Regions from separate parts of the Paenibacillus sp. GYB004 genome, predicted to be linked through region 4. Evidence: riboswitches for the same ligand, from Rfam matches in the RefSeq annotation. Region 4 holds a riboswitch; each other region holds the start of a gene.

Region 1 (3,894 bases), on a different contig from region 4:
GGACGGTACGATTCTCGTTGCAGTCCGATGCAAACCGGCAATGATCGCCGCCTGGAACGAGCTGTACGCTTCCGACGACGGAGGATTAACGTGGCGATTTATTAACCGCATCAACGACCATGGAGATGTCGTGCACTTGTCGCTTCTCGCTAACGGGTGTTTGTTCGTGGTCTACGGCTACAGGCGTCCGCCGTACGGCATCCGGGCGCGTGTGAGCGAAGACGGGGGTGCGACGTGGGGGCAAGAGCTGATTCTGCGCGATGACGGCGGCAGCCGGGATCTCGGTTACCCGCGCGCCGTCGAGGTGCGTCCGGGCGAAGTGCTGGCCTCCTACTACTTTCATGATGCAGACGGTCCGGGCGGTCACAAGGACGCGACCCGCTATATCGCAGGAACGATACTAAGACCCTGAGCCCGCTATCGGGACTGGAATTTCGCCTTCGGAGGCATCCTCCGTTATACTGGAAGGACTGGGTGGATACCTAAGGAGGCGATTTTCTCATGCAGGAACCTTTGAAACGCTGCGGCTGGGTCACAGACAACCCGCTCTACCGGGATTACCACGACCGGGAATGGGGCGTGCCTGTTCACGAGGATCACGCCCTGTTCGAGCGGCTCGTGCTGGAGGGCGCTCAAGCCGGCCTTAGCTGGTACACGATTCTGCGCAAGCGGGAACAGTACCGCGAAGCGTTCGACCGGTTCGATCCGGTACTAGTCGCCGGATATGACGACCGCAAAATAGAGGAATTGATGAACAACGAAGGCATCGTGCGCAACCGGGCCAAAATTGCATCCGCCGTTCGCAACGCCCGATGCTTCCTTCAGGTTCAGCAGGAGTTCGGCAGCTTCGACGCATATATATGGCAATTTGTCGGAGGACATCCGATCCGCAACCGCTGGGATCGTCTGGAGGATGTGCCCGCCTCCACCCCCATCTCGGAAGCGATGAGCAAAGATTTAAAAAAGCGCGGCTTTACCTTCGTCGGCCCGACGATTTGCTACGCGCTCATGCAGGCAACCGGGATGGTGCAGGACCATGTGACGAGCTGTTTTCGGCACGGCGAAATTGCAACTGGCAAATTTTGAGGCTTTCCCCTTCCGTCCGACATATGTTAGCCTTCTACAAGAAGCCGAAACTTCAAAACTGCGAAGTTTTACCATTCGCGGTTTCCATAAGTGCGGGGGATTATCATCAAGCGGACTTGTCCGCTCCGGGGTGAATCGCGTTTCTACGCGTAGGGTTGTATCCTCAGCCCGAATCCGACAACTAACCTCGTAGGCCGTCAAAAGGAGAGATGCCGTTCGTGAAGTACTTACCCTGGAAGCACGCTTTGCTTGCGGGCAGTTTCGCTTTGTTCGCCCTATCCGGAACCGGATCGTCAGCAACCGCAGGGGGACGTCCCTACGACCCGGCCTTGATGCCGATGCTGGCTCCGTTCGTTTTTCAGACTCATTTATTTGCAGATGGCGGGGCATTATCTCCTTCCGCTTACCCGGCTCAAGGAATCGTAACGGTGTTGGCCTCGGAACCAGCGGCAGCCGAACTCGCAGAGACGGCTCAGCCGGCTGCAGAACAGCAGCTTCCGCAGCCTGAGCCTCAGCTTCAGCCCCAGGCGGCTCCCGCAGCATCTGCTGCAGTTGCCAGCGCACCCGCCAAGCCGAAGGCCGCTTCAGCCGCGTCCGATACAGCGAAGAAAGCGCAACCAAACCAAGCCAAAAAAGCAGCTCCGGCAGCGGCCCAAGCGAAAGCCGCAACCGAAGCGAAAGCTACCGCCAAGCAGCCGTCAACGAACCAGCCGGTCGTCACGGTGGCGGGCAAAGAGATCAAACCTGCCAAAACCATCGCCGCAGTCGCTTCCGCCTATACAGGCAGCGCCGAAGAAAACGGCGGTTATGCCGGACTTGATTATTTCGGCAATACGCTGAAGGTCGGCACCATTGCTGTAGACCCCAAAGTGATTCCGCTCGGAACGACCGTATACGTCACCGGTTATACGTTCGACGGTCTGCCGGCCGGAGGAATGATGGCGGTAGCGTCCGACACAGGCGGCTCGATCAAGGGCAACCGGATCGACATCTTCGTGCCGAGTTCGGGCGAGCAAGCCAAATTGTTCGGTTACCAGAATGTAACGGTGTATGTCGTCGACTAGCAGTCGGCGGCATTATTTGCTTTTGGGCAGCTTCAGCAGTTCGGGAACGGTAACCAGCCCGTAGCCCTGCTCTCTCAGCTTCGCGATGATGCCGGGCAGCGCTTTGACGGTACCGGACAAATCTTGACTGTCTCCTCCGGCCGAATGCTGCAAAACGATCGCTCCAGCCTTCGTATGGCCGAGGATATTGCCTAACACTTGCTGTTCCCCGAGGTTTTTCCAATCGAGCGAATCGACGTTCCAGTTGACGATCACGTATCCTCTATTTTTGGCCCATTGCAGCTCATCTTCATCGATCGCTCCATAAGGAGGACGCACCAGCTTGGGCCGGTAACCGGCGAGCCGGTTCAGCACCTCCTCCGCCTTCTCGATTTCCGAAGCAAATTCGTCCACCGTTAATTTGGTAAACTGCGGATGGCGGTACGAATGGTTGCCGATCGCATGACCTTCCCGTACGATCCGCTTTACGATATCCGGATGCTCCTCCGCCTTTTTGCCCAGCAGGAAGAAGGTCGCCTTCACGCCATTGGCCTTCAATACATCTAGCACTTGCGGCGTAAAGCGTAAATCGGGACCGTCATCGAACGTCAGCGCGATCCGGGGCTCCTTCGCTGCGCCGCTTACCTTGAACCAGTCCGGGTACTTGGCTCTCAGCTCCGAGAGCGACAGCTTCCGTCCGGACGAGCTTTGCTGCGCGCTTACCGCCGGAGCTTTGGGCGGTGCTTTCGGCTTGGCGCTCGGCTTCGGCTTGGCTCGCGTCTCCTGATGCGGGGGAACTGCCGGCGGCTCCTGCTTGATCTCGATCGGCTTCGCCTTGGGCGAAACGGACACCGTATCGGATACCCGCTGCTCCCGCTCGGCCGTTTGCGCCATCAGCTCCGTAAGTTCCTCCGTCCGAACGATGCTGTGCGGAACGTCCGACGCATAGTCCCGCGGGGCCGGTACAGCCGGATTATCTTCTCCCGAACGCCCCGCGTTCCAGCAGCCGGACACCAGCAGACAGCATACCGCGATTGCGGTCATCCGCTTCATAAGGCATTCCCCTTCCGTTTTAACGTTAGTATGAAGGTTCGGGGAACGATTTATGTGCCGGAACGCAGGAGCGGTCTCCTGCAAAATGTGGACGCGTCGGTTACCCGTCTTCCGCTTGACCCGGCCCAGCCAATCCGCTACGCTAGAACCAAACCGTTCTATAAGAAAGCGGGGAATTACGCCATGTCGTCTTCTCGCAACAACCTTCCTGACGGTGGGGTTTATTCGGAACCTCCGCAGCGCCCGATCATCCCCTTGCCGGCCGATACGTTCGAAGACCGTCAAGTCGCCATTTTACATTACAGGCGGATGAACCACTGGCTTGATGAGGCGTTCGAGGAATGCAAGCGCAACGGCGGCTTCGATCACTTGCCCGGCAAAGGAAAACCGGTCGAGGTGCCGACCGAGGACGTGCTGCAGACGATACTGAAAAACGCCAAAGTTCCACCCCCATGGATTATGCTGCGTAAAGATATACAGGAATCGATCGAATATACGCTCAAGCTGCTGCAGACCCATCCGGATGAACTATCGATCGACGCCCATATTAAGGACATTAACAAAAAAATAACGCAGCTGAACATTCAGTCTCCCAGCCTGTCGCTGCATCGACGCAAGGTGACGAGGGAAACACTGGAGGCTGAATTCGAGAAGTGGAAGTAAAATTGTCTGATACCAACAAAGCCAGCAAGCCGTTTGAGGAAACGGTTTA
Region 2 (3,894 bases), on a different contig from region 4:
CCGCGAAGGCAGCGGGCTGCTGCAGTTCGTGGATGAGGCGGAGCGGCGGGAGGCGGCGGACCGGGAACGAACGGCGCAGCTGATGGCCGAGAACGAACGGCTGAAGCAGGAGGTTCGCAAGCTCCGGGTAGCCCAGGCCGGCACGATGTCCAGCAGGCTGCGGGACGCTTTGCGGGAGTAGGGCGGGGTAAGGACGGCGGGGCCGCCTTACAGAATCGTTATAACGAAACGTTCCATGGAACAAGGCCGATCGATCGGTTATGATAAAGCTAACCTTCAGAAAGGAGTGATGCAAATTGACTACAAAGGTGATTTCGGCTTAGCCGAAACAGACGGGCCACGGCGGCGACGCCGTGGCCGCTGATATTTTACGAGGGTACTCCGCCATAAGCGGGCATGGTCGGCTGTGGCGGTTCAGTTCATAGATCGGGAGGCATATGGTGACGACGGCAAGCTATAGAACGTACGAGAATCTTTTTCTGCATGAAGCTGCGAAACGTTACGGGTTCGACCCGGACCGCATCCGGCACGTCGGTGGGTTTGAAAATCTGGTATACGAGACGGAGAGGGACGGCCGCGAGCTTATTATACGGATTACCCCAAGCACGAAGCGGACGCCGGACTACGTGGCGGCCGAACTGGACTGGATGCTCCGGCTGGCGGACTACGGCGTTCAGGTGGCGAGGCCGGTCGAATCGCTGAACGGACGTTTGATGGAGGCGGCCGAGACGGAAGCCGAGCCGCTGCTGATGGGCGTATTCGAGAAAGCTCCGGGCGGGCATGTCGGAGCGGATCACCCGTTGTGGGGGCCGCGGCTGTTCGAGCAGTGGGGACAGCTGACCGGGCGGATGCACCGGCACAGCGAAACCTATGCCCCCCCGGAAGGCATTCCCCGCCGGCTTGGCTCGGCGCTCGATGAAGTGTATCCGGAGCCTTCCGATGAGGAGGCGCCGTCTGCGGACCGGGACCGGGAAGGAACCGATGAGGCGGGACCGGAAGCCGTCAAGCAGGCGCTGGCGCGTGTATATACTCGAATCGCCGCAGACGTCGAACGGCTGCCGAAGGACGGGGGCCGGTACGGAATGTGCCATCGCGATTTGCATCATGGCAACTTTTTCGCGGACGAAGCGGGCCGGATGACCGCCTTTGATTTTGACGACTGCGGGGACGATTATTATTTGCAGGATATCGCCATGCCGGTTTATTATGCGTCGGTGTTTGCGAGCTGGGACAAGCCCGAGACCGATCCGGGCCGGGTGTCGGACTTTGCGGGCCGGTTTCTGGACGATTTCCTCCGGGGTTATGAACGGGAGCGGCGAATCGGTTCCGGCTGGCTGAAGCAGCTGCCGATGTTCGTCGAGAAGCGGCGCCTCGACCTGTGCCTCATTTTGTTCGACATATGGGGATCGGAGAAGGCGACAGCGGGACAGCGCGAATGGATCTCCGCCAATTCGAAGGCGATCTTGCGGGATATTCCTTGTATGTCGCTTCACCTTTAAATCGGGTATGGCCTAGTATGGACAAGCAAGCCGTTTCGGGAAACCGGAGCGGTTTTTTCTGTTGCAGTTGCCGTTATCCTTATCGTTCCATACCGCCACGCCACCGGTTGAACCTGTGCATGCAGCCGGAATGGAACGTTGAAGAGTTTGCAGGTTTGTCATTTTTTCGTACGCGAAATTAGCAGGATTTGGTCGAATGGAGTCGAATGTAAGCAAAGCGCCACGTTTTAAACAATAATTGCCGAATTCCTTTACGGGAAGCGGGGGAACCATACCGGGTGAATTGGTCTCGCTTCAAAGTGACCATAGGGAACCTTCAACCGAACCCTGAGCTAACCTCGCAGGCACTGGAAGGAGCAGGGTTTTGAAGAAGATTGGTTCTGTTATGCTGCTCAGCTCCATGCTGTTCGTAGCGGCGGCGGGTACGGCTTATGCCGAAGATACGCAGCTGGATCGAGCGGTGGAGGAAGTCGTAGGGACCCCTTACAAATGGGGCGGCACTACGATTAAAGGGTTCGATTGTTCCGGATTCATGCAGTACATCTTCGACGAGTACGGCATCGAGCTGTCGCGTACTTCGAGGGACCAGGCCAAAATGGGAGTGGAAGTCGCCAAGGCAGACCTCCGGATCGGCGACCTGGTGTTCTTCAATACGGACGGTAAAGGAATCTCTCATGCCGGCATCTATTTGGGGGACGGCGAATTCGCTCATTCGGCCAGCAAGGTTGGCGTCAGCATCAGCAAGCTGAGCGACAGCTACTACAAGAATCGTTATGTCACGGCGCGCAGAGTCGTGGACGAGGACACGTTCCTGAAGATGAGCGATGTGAAGCAGTGAATCCGTAAGCGCAGGAAAATCGAACCGGCCCGAGCGTTCTCGCCTGAGAACCTCGGGCTTTTTCTATGCTCACCCCTTTGCCCGATCCGGATCGGAAAGGGGTGCGGCTTCATGCGCGGGAGGGCCGCTTTGTTTGAACGCCGGCGGAAACGGTTAATGGAAGGGTGTAACCGATCTGATTTCGAGAGGAGCCGAGATGATGTTCATGCCTTATGAAACCGGAACCTATTATGATGAAATGCTCGAACCCGGCGGTACTCCGAAAACTCATTACGAAGCGGTATACCGGGCGCTGCACCGGCTGTCGGCAGACGAGCTGCGCCGGAAGCATGAGACGGCCCAACTTCGTTTTTTACGTCAAGGCGTGACGTTTACCGTATATAGCGACAACTCCGGGACGGAGCGGACGATGCCTTTCGACCCGATCCCGATCATTGTGCCGGCCAGTCCGTGGAGCCGGATCGAGCGGGGGATGATTCAGCGCGTAACAGCGTTGGATCTGTTTTTGGACGACGTGTACGGCGATCAGCACATCGTGCGCGACGGAATCGTCCCGTCCCGGCTCGTGACCGGCAATCCTTCGTATTACTCCGGTCCGGCCGTGTCTGCGAGGGCGCCGAAGGGCAGCCGGATCTTTCTGGCCGGCATCGATCTGATCCGCGACGAGCGCGGCGAATACCGCGTGCTGGAAGATAATTTGCGCAATCCGTCCGGGATTTCGTACGTGTACCAGAACCGCTCTGCGATGAGACAGGCGTTCCCGGAGCTGTTCCGCCGGCAGAGCGTGCTGTCGCTGGACCGCCAGCTCGGCATCCTGCATGAAACGATGTTAAGCCATGCCCCGCTCCGCCATTACGGCGCGAGCGGTCCGAGAGCGGTGCTGCTGACGCCCGGGCCTTACAACTCGGCCTATTACGATCATGTGTTTCTGGCTCAGCAGATGGGGATCGAGCTGGTGGAAGGACGCGATCTCGTCGTGCTGGACCATGTCGTCTACGAGAAGACGATCCGCGGCTTGCAGCGGGTCGATATCGTCTACAGGCGAATCGACGACGACTTCCTGGACCCGCTGGCGTTCCGGCCGGATTCGATGCTGGGCGTTCCGGGCTTGCTGGAGGCGTTTCGCCGCGGAAATGTGGCGATTCTGAACGGGATCGGCAATGGGGTGGCGGATCATAAAGGCGTCTACGCCTACGTTCCGGATATGATCCGGTATTACTTGAACGAGGAACCGCTTATCCCGAACGTTCCGACTTATCTGCTGGACGATCCCGAACAGCGGGATTACGTATTCCGGCATATCGACCGGCTGGTCGTCAAAAACGTGGGAGCTTCCGGAGGCTACGATATGCTGATCGGCCCGCATGCGTCGGAGGAAGAAATCGAACGGTTCCGCGTCAAAATCAGGGCCAGCCCCGGACAATATATCGCCCAGCCGACCGTGAAGCTATCGAGGGCGCCGTCGTACCATAACGACAGGGTGTACCCCTGCCATATCGATCTTCGCGTCTTCGTGATGCATGGCGAGAGGACGCATGTGCTGCCCGGAGGGTTGTC
Region 3 (3,894 bases), on a different contig from region 4:
CGTCCATTTTCAGGATTTCAGATAGCTGTCGGGAAAAACGGTCCAGCAAGGACGGCATATCGACGGCAGAGCTAATCTGTTTACTGAGCGCATAAAGCGTGGCGGTTTGCTTCTCTTTTTGCTTGGAATAAAGCACTTGTTGTTTGAGTCGTGCGGCCAAGCTGGCTGTTAATACCGCAACTGCTATATAAACGGCAAAGGAAAACAAATACCTAAGATCCGCGACGGTAAAACTGAGCACCGGCGGTACAAAAAAGAAATCAAAGGACAATACGCCCAGGAAAGCGGCGAAGAAAGCCGGACGCAGTCCCCAAACTACCGCATTAAGAAGCACTGGAAGCAAGTAGATCAGCGAAATATTGGCCAAATCAAAGGCGAGCCCGAAAGGTTGTATTAGGATCGTCATTCCCGCAATTAGCAGCGCGGTAGTGATGTAAGGACGCAAATCGTGCTTGGTATGAAAAAAGGGCATGGCTGAACCTCCTGCTGCGCTTATGACTCAAACTGAGACTGTCGATTCATTATGAACAACCAAGTGGAAAGTGAAAAGATTGCCTTCTGGCGAGTTTTGTTCGGAATCCCAAACCTTAAATTCCATTTAAATAAAGGGATTCCGGACAACCTGTCTGAGCAGAAGAAGGCAATTTTTCACTTGGAACGGCCAGATAACACTTCTACACATTTAATCGACAGTCTCAAACTCACCATTAGCGTACTGTAAATACTGCGCAAAAGAAATGGTTCCAGGGGGTAAAAGTTCCGTAAAAATGATGGAAAAGATCGAAAAACGGCGTGTGAAGGAGGGAGATGAAGGAAATAGAGGCCAGGGAATCAGATCGAGATGTAGAGAAGAAAATGAAACCAATTTACCTTGCGGCTCGCTTTACAATTATTTGCATGGGGAGTAACATTCGGTTCATGAATTCAATGATTCACTGTGCTGAATTGCCTTTCAGGCAAACGGGGGAACCAATCACGGAAGCTTGTGTGAGAGCGAGCATCCGTACGGGGTGAATCCTGCCGCCGGAATATGACCCGGTTGCAGGTAGGGCGACTCTCACCGCCCGAATCCGTCAGCTAACCTCGTAAGCAAGAGCAACTCTTTGGAAAATAGCGTTGCTTATGGAGAGAGGATGATGAAGCTTGTGATCGTAACTTCCGACCACAGGGCTTAGGCCTCCTGTGGTTTTTTTGTAATTAACTAACTACGCAAGCGACATAAGAGAGGCAACATTTATTATAACTAGACACGGGTTTACTCGCTTTGCCTTGGAAGTTGAGGAAGAGCAATCTCAATTCGTTAGCTTCTTTTTTGTTGCCTCCCCGTGTAGGGATAGGAGGGACACACGTGAACGATCAAGACAATTATCTTCTCGTTTCAGCGCCTACAGAAGCCGGTCTAGCATTTCTGCGGGTGCTGGCGGCAAAGGGATCGCACTATGCTGCATTAACCTACAATAAAGCGGAGAAGCAAGCTCTGGAGGAAATGGGAGTGGAGAACATTCTTATGGTGGATACAAAAGACAGTCGTTCACTACTGGTCCCCGAGCTGCCGATCGGTAAGGTTTACTTGTTTGAACAAAGCTTGGATTTGTGCTGCAGGTATATTCAAATATGCCGTTCCTGGACGGCAAAGCCGATTTATGTCATCACACAGGGGAATAATGCCCGGCTCATCTACAAAGGGCTTGGTGCGAAGTACGTAATTTTATCACAAGGGACGGACTTGTCCTTTCTGTTAAGCGAGTAAACGTAAAGCCTGTAAAGGAGACGTGAAAGTATGTTGGATATCGGAATGATTGCACTGGTTGCTATACTGGCTGCAGCCATGATAGGCCTCGCTGCTTGGGCAGGCAAGGTTGTCGAGGAAGGGCGTGAAGAAGCATGATGTGGGCGCTCGGTATCGTCGTGATCCTGTTGTTTGTTTATTTGGTTTACGCTCTGGTTAAGCCGGAAAAGTTCTAAAAAACGCCTGTTCTCAGGAAGGAGTATTGTGATATGGCTGGAATCCTTGCCATTGTCGTTACATTGTTGCTGGTCCTGCTGTTGGCTCGGCCTACTGGACTATATATGGCCCGAGCTTTTGAATATAACCGGACGGGACTGGACCGGTTTTACAGTCCATTGGAGAAATGGATTTATGCCATCGGAGGCATTCGCCAAGAGAATCAGACATGGCGAAAATATGTCGCCACATTAGTCGTCAGCAATACCGTCATGATTTTGCTCGTATATCTGGTGTTTCGAACACAGGCGTATTTGCCGTTGAATCCGGCCGGTATTGCCAATATGGACCCGAGCCTAGCCTTTAATACGGCAATCAGCTTTATGACAAACACCAATCTGCAGCACTACAGCGGGGAGAGCGGATTATCGTACTTGTCGCAAATGATTGCGATCGTCTTTATGATGTTTACGGCTCCGGCTACCGCGCTTGCAGCGGTGTTCGCTTTTATGCGCGGGCTGGCAGGAAAACCGTTAGGCAATTTTTTCGTCGATATGACTCGTGCTATTACACGGGTATTGCTGCCGATTGCTTTTGTTACGGCCCTTATTTTTGTTGCGCTAGGCGTTCCACAAACGCTTGAACCGGCGGCGGTCGCTCAAACGATTCAAGGCGGTGAACAAACCATTGCCCGAGGCCCGATGGGTTCGTTCTTGTCCATTAAGGAGCTCGGGAATAACGGCGGGGGATTTATGGGCGTCAACTCGGCTCACCCATTTGAAAACCCTAATGCAATTAGTAATTTGATTCAGATCCTGCTAATGATGTTACTTACGACATCCCTACCTTTTGCATACGGCAACATGGTCGGGAATGCCAAGCAGGGACGGGTACTGTTTGTTTCTATGGCAATGCTCTTTATCGTTTTGCTGAGCGTTTCGCTGACGGCTGAACATACTGGCAATCCGGCTCTGAATGCAATCGACATTCAGCATGAACAAGGCAGTATGGAGGGCAAGGAGGTTCGCTTCGGAGTTGCACTATCTTCCTTATATTCAGTCGTAACAACGGCATCCGAGACGGGGGCGGTCAATGCGATGCATGATACGCTGACGCCAATCGCCGGGTTGATCACCATCGCCAACATGATGTTGAATACGACTTTTGGCGGCGTAGGAGCCGGCTTTATGAACGTACTGATGTATGCGATGATCGGCGTGTTTCTCTCCGGTCTGATGGTTGGGCGTACACCGGAATTTTTGGGCAAAAAAATCGAAGGCAAGGAAATGAAGCTGATTGCCGTCACGATGCTGGTTTCGCCTGTTCTCATTCTGGTTCCAACGGCAATTGCGCTGTTCAGCTATCCCGATACGCTGTCCAATCCGGGCTTTCACGGCCTGACGCAAGCGATGTACGAGTATACCTCGTCTGCTGCGAACAACGGTTCCGGATTCGAAGGGCTAGGTGACAATACATTGTTCTGGAACACGACAACCGGAGTCGTTATGTTTTTAGGCAGATATTTCTCCATTGTCGCTTTGCTTGCTGTAGCCGGGTCGCTTGCTGCCAAGAAGACGGTGCCGGAAACGACAGGCACCTTTAGGACGGACACGGGGTTGTTCGCGATTGTATTTTTGGCTGCTGTGCTGATCGTTGGAGCGTTAACGTTCTTCCCAAGTCTCGTACTCGGCCCAATTGCAGAACAGTTGACATTGAAACCATAAGTTTGATTGTAATGGAGGTTCTCACGATGCAAACTAAAACATCCGGACTTAGCGGGTCGATTATCCGGAATGCTGTCAAGGAAGCGTTCATGAAGCTGGACCCTAGAGTCATGTTCCGTAATCCGATCCTGTTTGTAGTGGAGATAGGATTTAGTATCACATTATTTCTATGCTTTTTCCCCGGAGCGTTCCAAGGCTCGACACCGGCTTGGTTCAATATAGTGG
Region 4 (3,894 bases):
TTCGCTGCAACCGCCCGATTCGAATGGACGGACCGGCAGCTCTCTTCTATTAAACATGAGCACTATATCCGGTTTCCTGCATTTGAGTTTCGGTCGGATCGCCCCGAAGAGCTGGAGCCTCAAGCGATCTTTACGAACGTACCTGCCGCGAAGTTCGAAAGGGTTCCGGAGGACGGTTCGGAAGGGTACCGGATCAAAGCGACATTTTGGGACCCGGAGCAGATTCGTGCGGACACGCCTTATTTTGTCCAAACGTTCTGGAAACGATCGGGGAACGATGAGTCGCATCAGGTGACGATGGAATCGCTTCAAAGATTCGCTCAGCCAAACGGCTCGGTATACGACTTGCCGGACACTGGCGATCTGATCACAAGCGTATCGTGGAAGGAATCACAAGTGGAAGAATGGCCTGCTAAACGGCACGCTTCGGAGGACTCGGTCATTCGATACATTGGACCGCAGAAGCAACCGACAGCTGTGAAAATCAAGAGCGATGCCGCATATATCCATTCCAAAGAGTCTCTTGAGCTGTATAAAAAAGCGGCGAAGGCGAAGCTTGATACAATTACCGAACATTCGTACAGCCGATTTGCCATTACCTTCGAGCAGAACGTTGGTTTCAGTACGCTTGAACGTTGGCTAAAAGAGTATAACATGGAAATCACACAACTTTATGCATTAGCTATCGATAACGAAGGAAAGTACTTCACGTTCAGCTGGTTCGGTCCCGATCATCTGGACATCTCGTCCAAGGTTGGCCCTGAGATGCGCTTTGTTTCGTTTACGATTACCGAGCTGGAGGGCCGGGTTCATGGGAGCGACCTGGCAAGTCTGCAAAATGAAGAAGGCGTTGGAATCATCGAATTGACGGATGAACAAGGCCGTGAGCCGACAGGAATAAGAGCTTGGCTCGAACGTTATGCGAACAAGTAGCGCTAATCTAGGGTATATGTACGTACTTACAACCTTCGGTCCTCGTATGGGGAATTCGAGGGTTGTTTCTTTCGTAAAACTACAGATTGCAAAACCCCTACCCCACCCCATCTCGCCTCCGCTTGGAAAACATTATGTAATGATCGCGTGTATATCCCGTGTTAAGATGAGAAAACCGCATGGAGGACGGCTGGTCGACAAGACAGCCGGAGCTTTTCATGGGGAATACAGACAGGCCGAAGCTTCATTTTGAAGCGCGGGGGAACCCAGATACACCGGGGTGAAGCCAACGTTTGTTGGCCGGGTGATTGCTCTTTGACCCGAATCCGTCAGCTAACCTCGCAGGCCGCAAAAAGGAGAGGATGGTTTACATGCGTTTCAAAAAGACAGTAATGGCCGGGGTGCTTGCACTCAGCGTAGTTGCCGGAACAGGTTCCGCTTTCGCCGCAACTTCGTACACGGTGAATCATAGCGATACGATGTGGAAAATATCGCAGCGTTACGGGGTCAGCCTGCAGTCGCTCATCCAGGCGAACCCGCACGTGGCGAATCCGAATATAGTATGGCCGGGGATGAAGCTCGTTATCCCGGGAGCCGGTTCGTGGTACGGAGGCGGAAATGGCAGCGGGTACGGAAACGGCGGCGGAACAGGACAAGACACCGATTCCGGAGCAGATACTTCGGCTCCGGTATCCGCTTATGCCGACCAAGTAGTGACCCTGGTCAACCAGGAACGCGCCAAAGCGGGACTGAAGCCGCTCGCGAGCGATCCGGCACTGACGGCGATGGCGATGGACAAAGCGAAGGACATGTACAATAACAACTATTTTGATCATAACTCGCCGACTTACGGTTCGCCGTTCGATATGATGCGTTCTTACGGAATCCGTTATACGTATGCCGGGGAAAATATCGCCAAAGGCCAGCGCAACCCGCAGGAAGTGATGAACGCCTGGATGAACAGCCCGGGTCACCGTCAAAATATTATGAGTCCGAACTTCACGAAGATCGGCGTCGCTTATTATAACGGCGAATGGGTGCAGGAATTTATTGCGAACTAATACAAGCCATTCTCGTCTCGATTGGGATGTACCATGTTTGGCGGCATGCCCTCGAGCGGCGCATGAACTAGTCATGGTTTTGTTACAATAAGAAACGGCCGGCGTCATTCTTGAAGGACGGAAAGCCGGTGTTTACAAAATTAAAAATAACGTCAATTCCCCCGGAAGTTACGGACATGCCTGCTGGAGCTGTCCTTTCATCCGGGGGAGTTTTATAAATCGACAAGGCATTTTGCCTTGGTTCTGTGGCAAACAAGCAAATCAAGTGGTACAATAATGCAAGCGACTGAAAGTGTCCGCTGGACGAAGAAGGGGGTTCGCGCAGGGTAGACACCCGGCAAGCGGCGAATACCGATTTTTGGGAGGAATGGAACGATGACGTCTCAAACGAAGTCGATTGATCAATTGGCGATCGATACGATCCGCACGCTGTCTATTGATGCGGTGCAAAAAGCGAATTCGGGGCACCCCGGCATGCCGATGGGAGCAGCTCCGATGGGATACGCGCTCTACGCTAACCTGATGAAACATAATCCGGCCAATCCGGAATGGATCGACCGCGACCGTTTTGTTCTGTCGGCAGGGCACGGCTCGATGCTGCTTTACAGCCTGCTTCATCTAAGCGGCTACGATCTATCTATGGAAGATCTGCAAAATTTCCGTCAATGGGGCAGCAAGACGCCGGGTCATCCGGAGTACGGCCACACGGCGGGCGTAGACGCAACGACCGGTCCGCTCGGACAAGGGTTTGCAAGCGCCGTCGGCATGGCGATGGCTGAAGCTCATATGGCGGCCACTTATAACCGCGACGATATGAACATTATCGATCACTATACATATGTTATTTGCGGCGACGGGGACCTGATGGAAGGGATCTCCAGTGAAGCGGCTTCGCTGGCCGGCCATCTGCAGCTTGGCAAAATGATCGTCCTTTACGATTCGAACGATATATCGCTGGACGGCGAGCTGAACTTGTCGTTCTCGGAAAATGCAAAAGCCCGCTTCGAAGGCTACAACTGGCATTATGTCCGGGTCGAGGACGGCAACGATCTGGCTGCGATCAATGCGGCTGTAAGGGAAGCGCAGCAGGACCCGCGTCCTTCGCTGATTGAAGTGAAAACCGTAATCGGCTACGGAAGCCCGAACAAAGCCGGTAAAGGCGGTCATGTGGGACCTCACGGATCACCGCTCGGCGTAGACGAAGTCGTGCTCACCAAGAAAGCTTACGAGTGGCCGGAAGACCAGCATTTCCACGTCCCTTCGGAAGTTGCCGCGCATTTTGCCCGTCTGAAATCGCAAGGCGAGCAGGCAGAGCTGGCTTGGAACGAGTTATTCGCCAAATACGAGAAGGCGTATCCGGAACTGGCCAAGCAGTTTAAGGCAGCCGTAGCCGGGGAGCTTCCGGAAGGCTGGGATGCCGATCTTCCGACCTACAGCCCGGCGGATAAAGGAATCGGTACTCGTAACGCGTCCGGTAACGCAATCAACGCATTCGCGTCTAAAATTCCGTCTTTCATCGGCGGCTCGGCCGACCTGGAGTCTTCGACGATGACGCATATGAAGGGCCTCGGCCAGATGACGCGCAACGATTATAGCGGTCGCAATGTTTACTTCGGCGTTCGCGAGTTCGCCATGGGTGCGGCGATGAACGGGATGGCGCTGCACAAAGGCGTTAAGCCTTACGGCGGCACGTTCTTCGTATTCTCCGACTATCTGCGTCCTGCCGTACGTTTGGCAGCGATTATGGATTTGCCGGTTACCTACGTCCTGACGCATGACAGCATCGGCGTCGGCGAAGACGGCCCGACCCACGAGCCGATCGAGCAATTGGCGGCGCTGCGCATCATTCCGAATGTAACGGTCATCCGTCCGGCCGATGCGAACGAGACGACGCAAGCAT

What was found. A riboswitch is a leader RNA that binds a small molecule or an ion and turns the genes downstream of it on or off. The one in region 4 is predicted to bind cyclic di-AMP.
Region 1: linked by a shared signal. The riboswitch ahead of PV433_RS27555 (3D domain-containing protein) and the one ahead of PV433_RS30480 (CAP domain-containing protein) in region 4 are both predicted to bind cyclic di-AMP.
Region 2: linked by a shared signal. The riboswitch ahead of PV433_RS17455 (C40 family peptidase) and the one ahead of PV433_RS30480 (CAP domain-containing protein) in region 4 are both predicted to bind cyclic di-AMP.
Region 3: linked by a shared signal. The riboswitch ahead of PV433_RS24935 (hypothetical protein) and the one ahead of PV433_RS30480 (CAP domain-containing protein) in region 4 are both predicted to bind cyclic di-AMP.

What each region holds. Positions count from the first base shown of each region.
Region 1 is NZ_JARBDB010000063.1:926-4,819, forward strand. Features, by position in the region: gene PV433_RS27545 (sialidase family protein) at 1-412, shown strand, start outside; gene PV433_RS27550 (DNA-3-methyladenine glycosylase I) at 502-1,086, shown strand; cyclic di-AMP (ydaO/yuaA leader) riboswitch at 1,153-1,297, shown strand; gene PV433_RS27555 (3D domain-containing protein) at 1,305-2,150, shown strand; gene PV433_RS27560 (polysaccharide deacetylase family protein) at 2,163-3,182, opposite strand; gene PV433_RS27565 (J-domain-containing protein) at 3,237-3,845, shown strand.
Region 2 is NZ_JARBDB010000040.1:287,785-291,678, reverse strand. Features, by position in the region: gene PV433_RS17465 (hypothetical protein) at 1-181, shown strand, start outside; gene PV433_RS17460 (phosphotransferase enzyme family protein) at 438-1,499, shown strand; cyclic di-AMP (ydaO/yuaA leader) riboswitch at 1,729-1,861, shown strand; gene PV433_RS17455 (C40 family peptidase) at 1,864-2,337, shown strand; gene PV433_RS17450 (circularly permuted type 2 ATP-grasp protein) at 2,537-3,894, shown strand, end outside.
Region 3 is NZ_JARBDB010000057.1:395,995-399,888, reverse strand. Features, by position in the region: gene PV433_RS24940 (ATP-binding protein) at 1-472, opposite strand, end outside; cyclic di-AMP (ydaO/yuaA leader) riboswitch at 929-1,103, shown strand; gene PV433_RS24935 (hypothetical protein) at 1,349-1,750, shown strand; gene kdpF (K(+)-transporting ATPase subunit F) at 1,885-1,965, shown strand; gene kdpA (potassium-transporting ATPase subunit KdpA) at 1,999-3,669, shown strand; gene kdpB (potassium-transporting ATPase subunit KdpB) at 3,696-3,894, shown strand, end outside.
Region 4 is NZ_JARBDB010000067.1:91,424-95,317, reverse strand. Features, by position in the region: gene PV433_RS30485 (hypothetical protein) at 1-933, shown strand, start outside; cyclic di-AMP (ydaO/yuaA leader) riboswitch at 1,158-1,296, shown strand; gene PV433_RS30480 (CAP domain-containing protein) at 1,305-1,994, shown strand; gene tkt (transketolase) at 2,370-3,894, shown strand, end outside.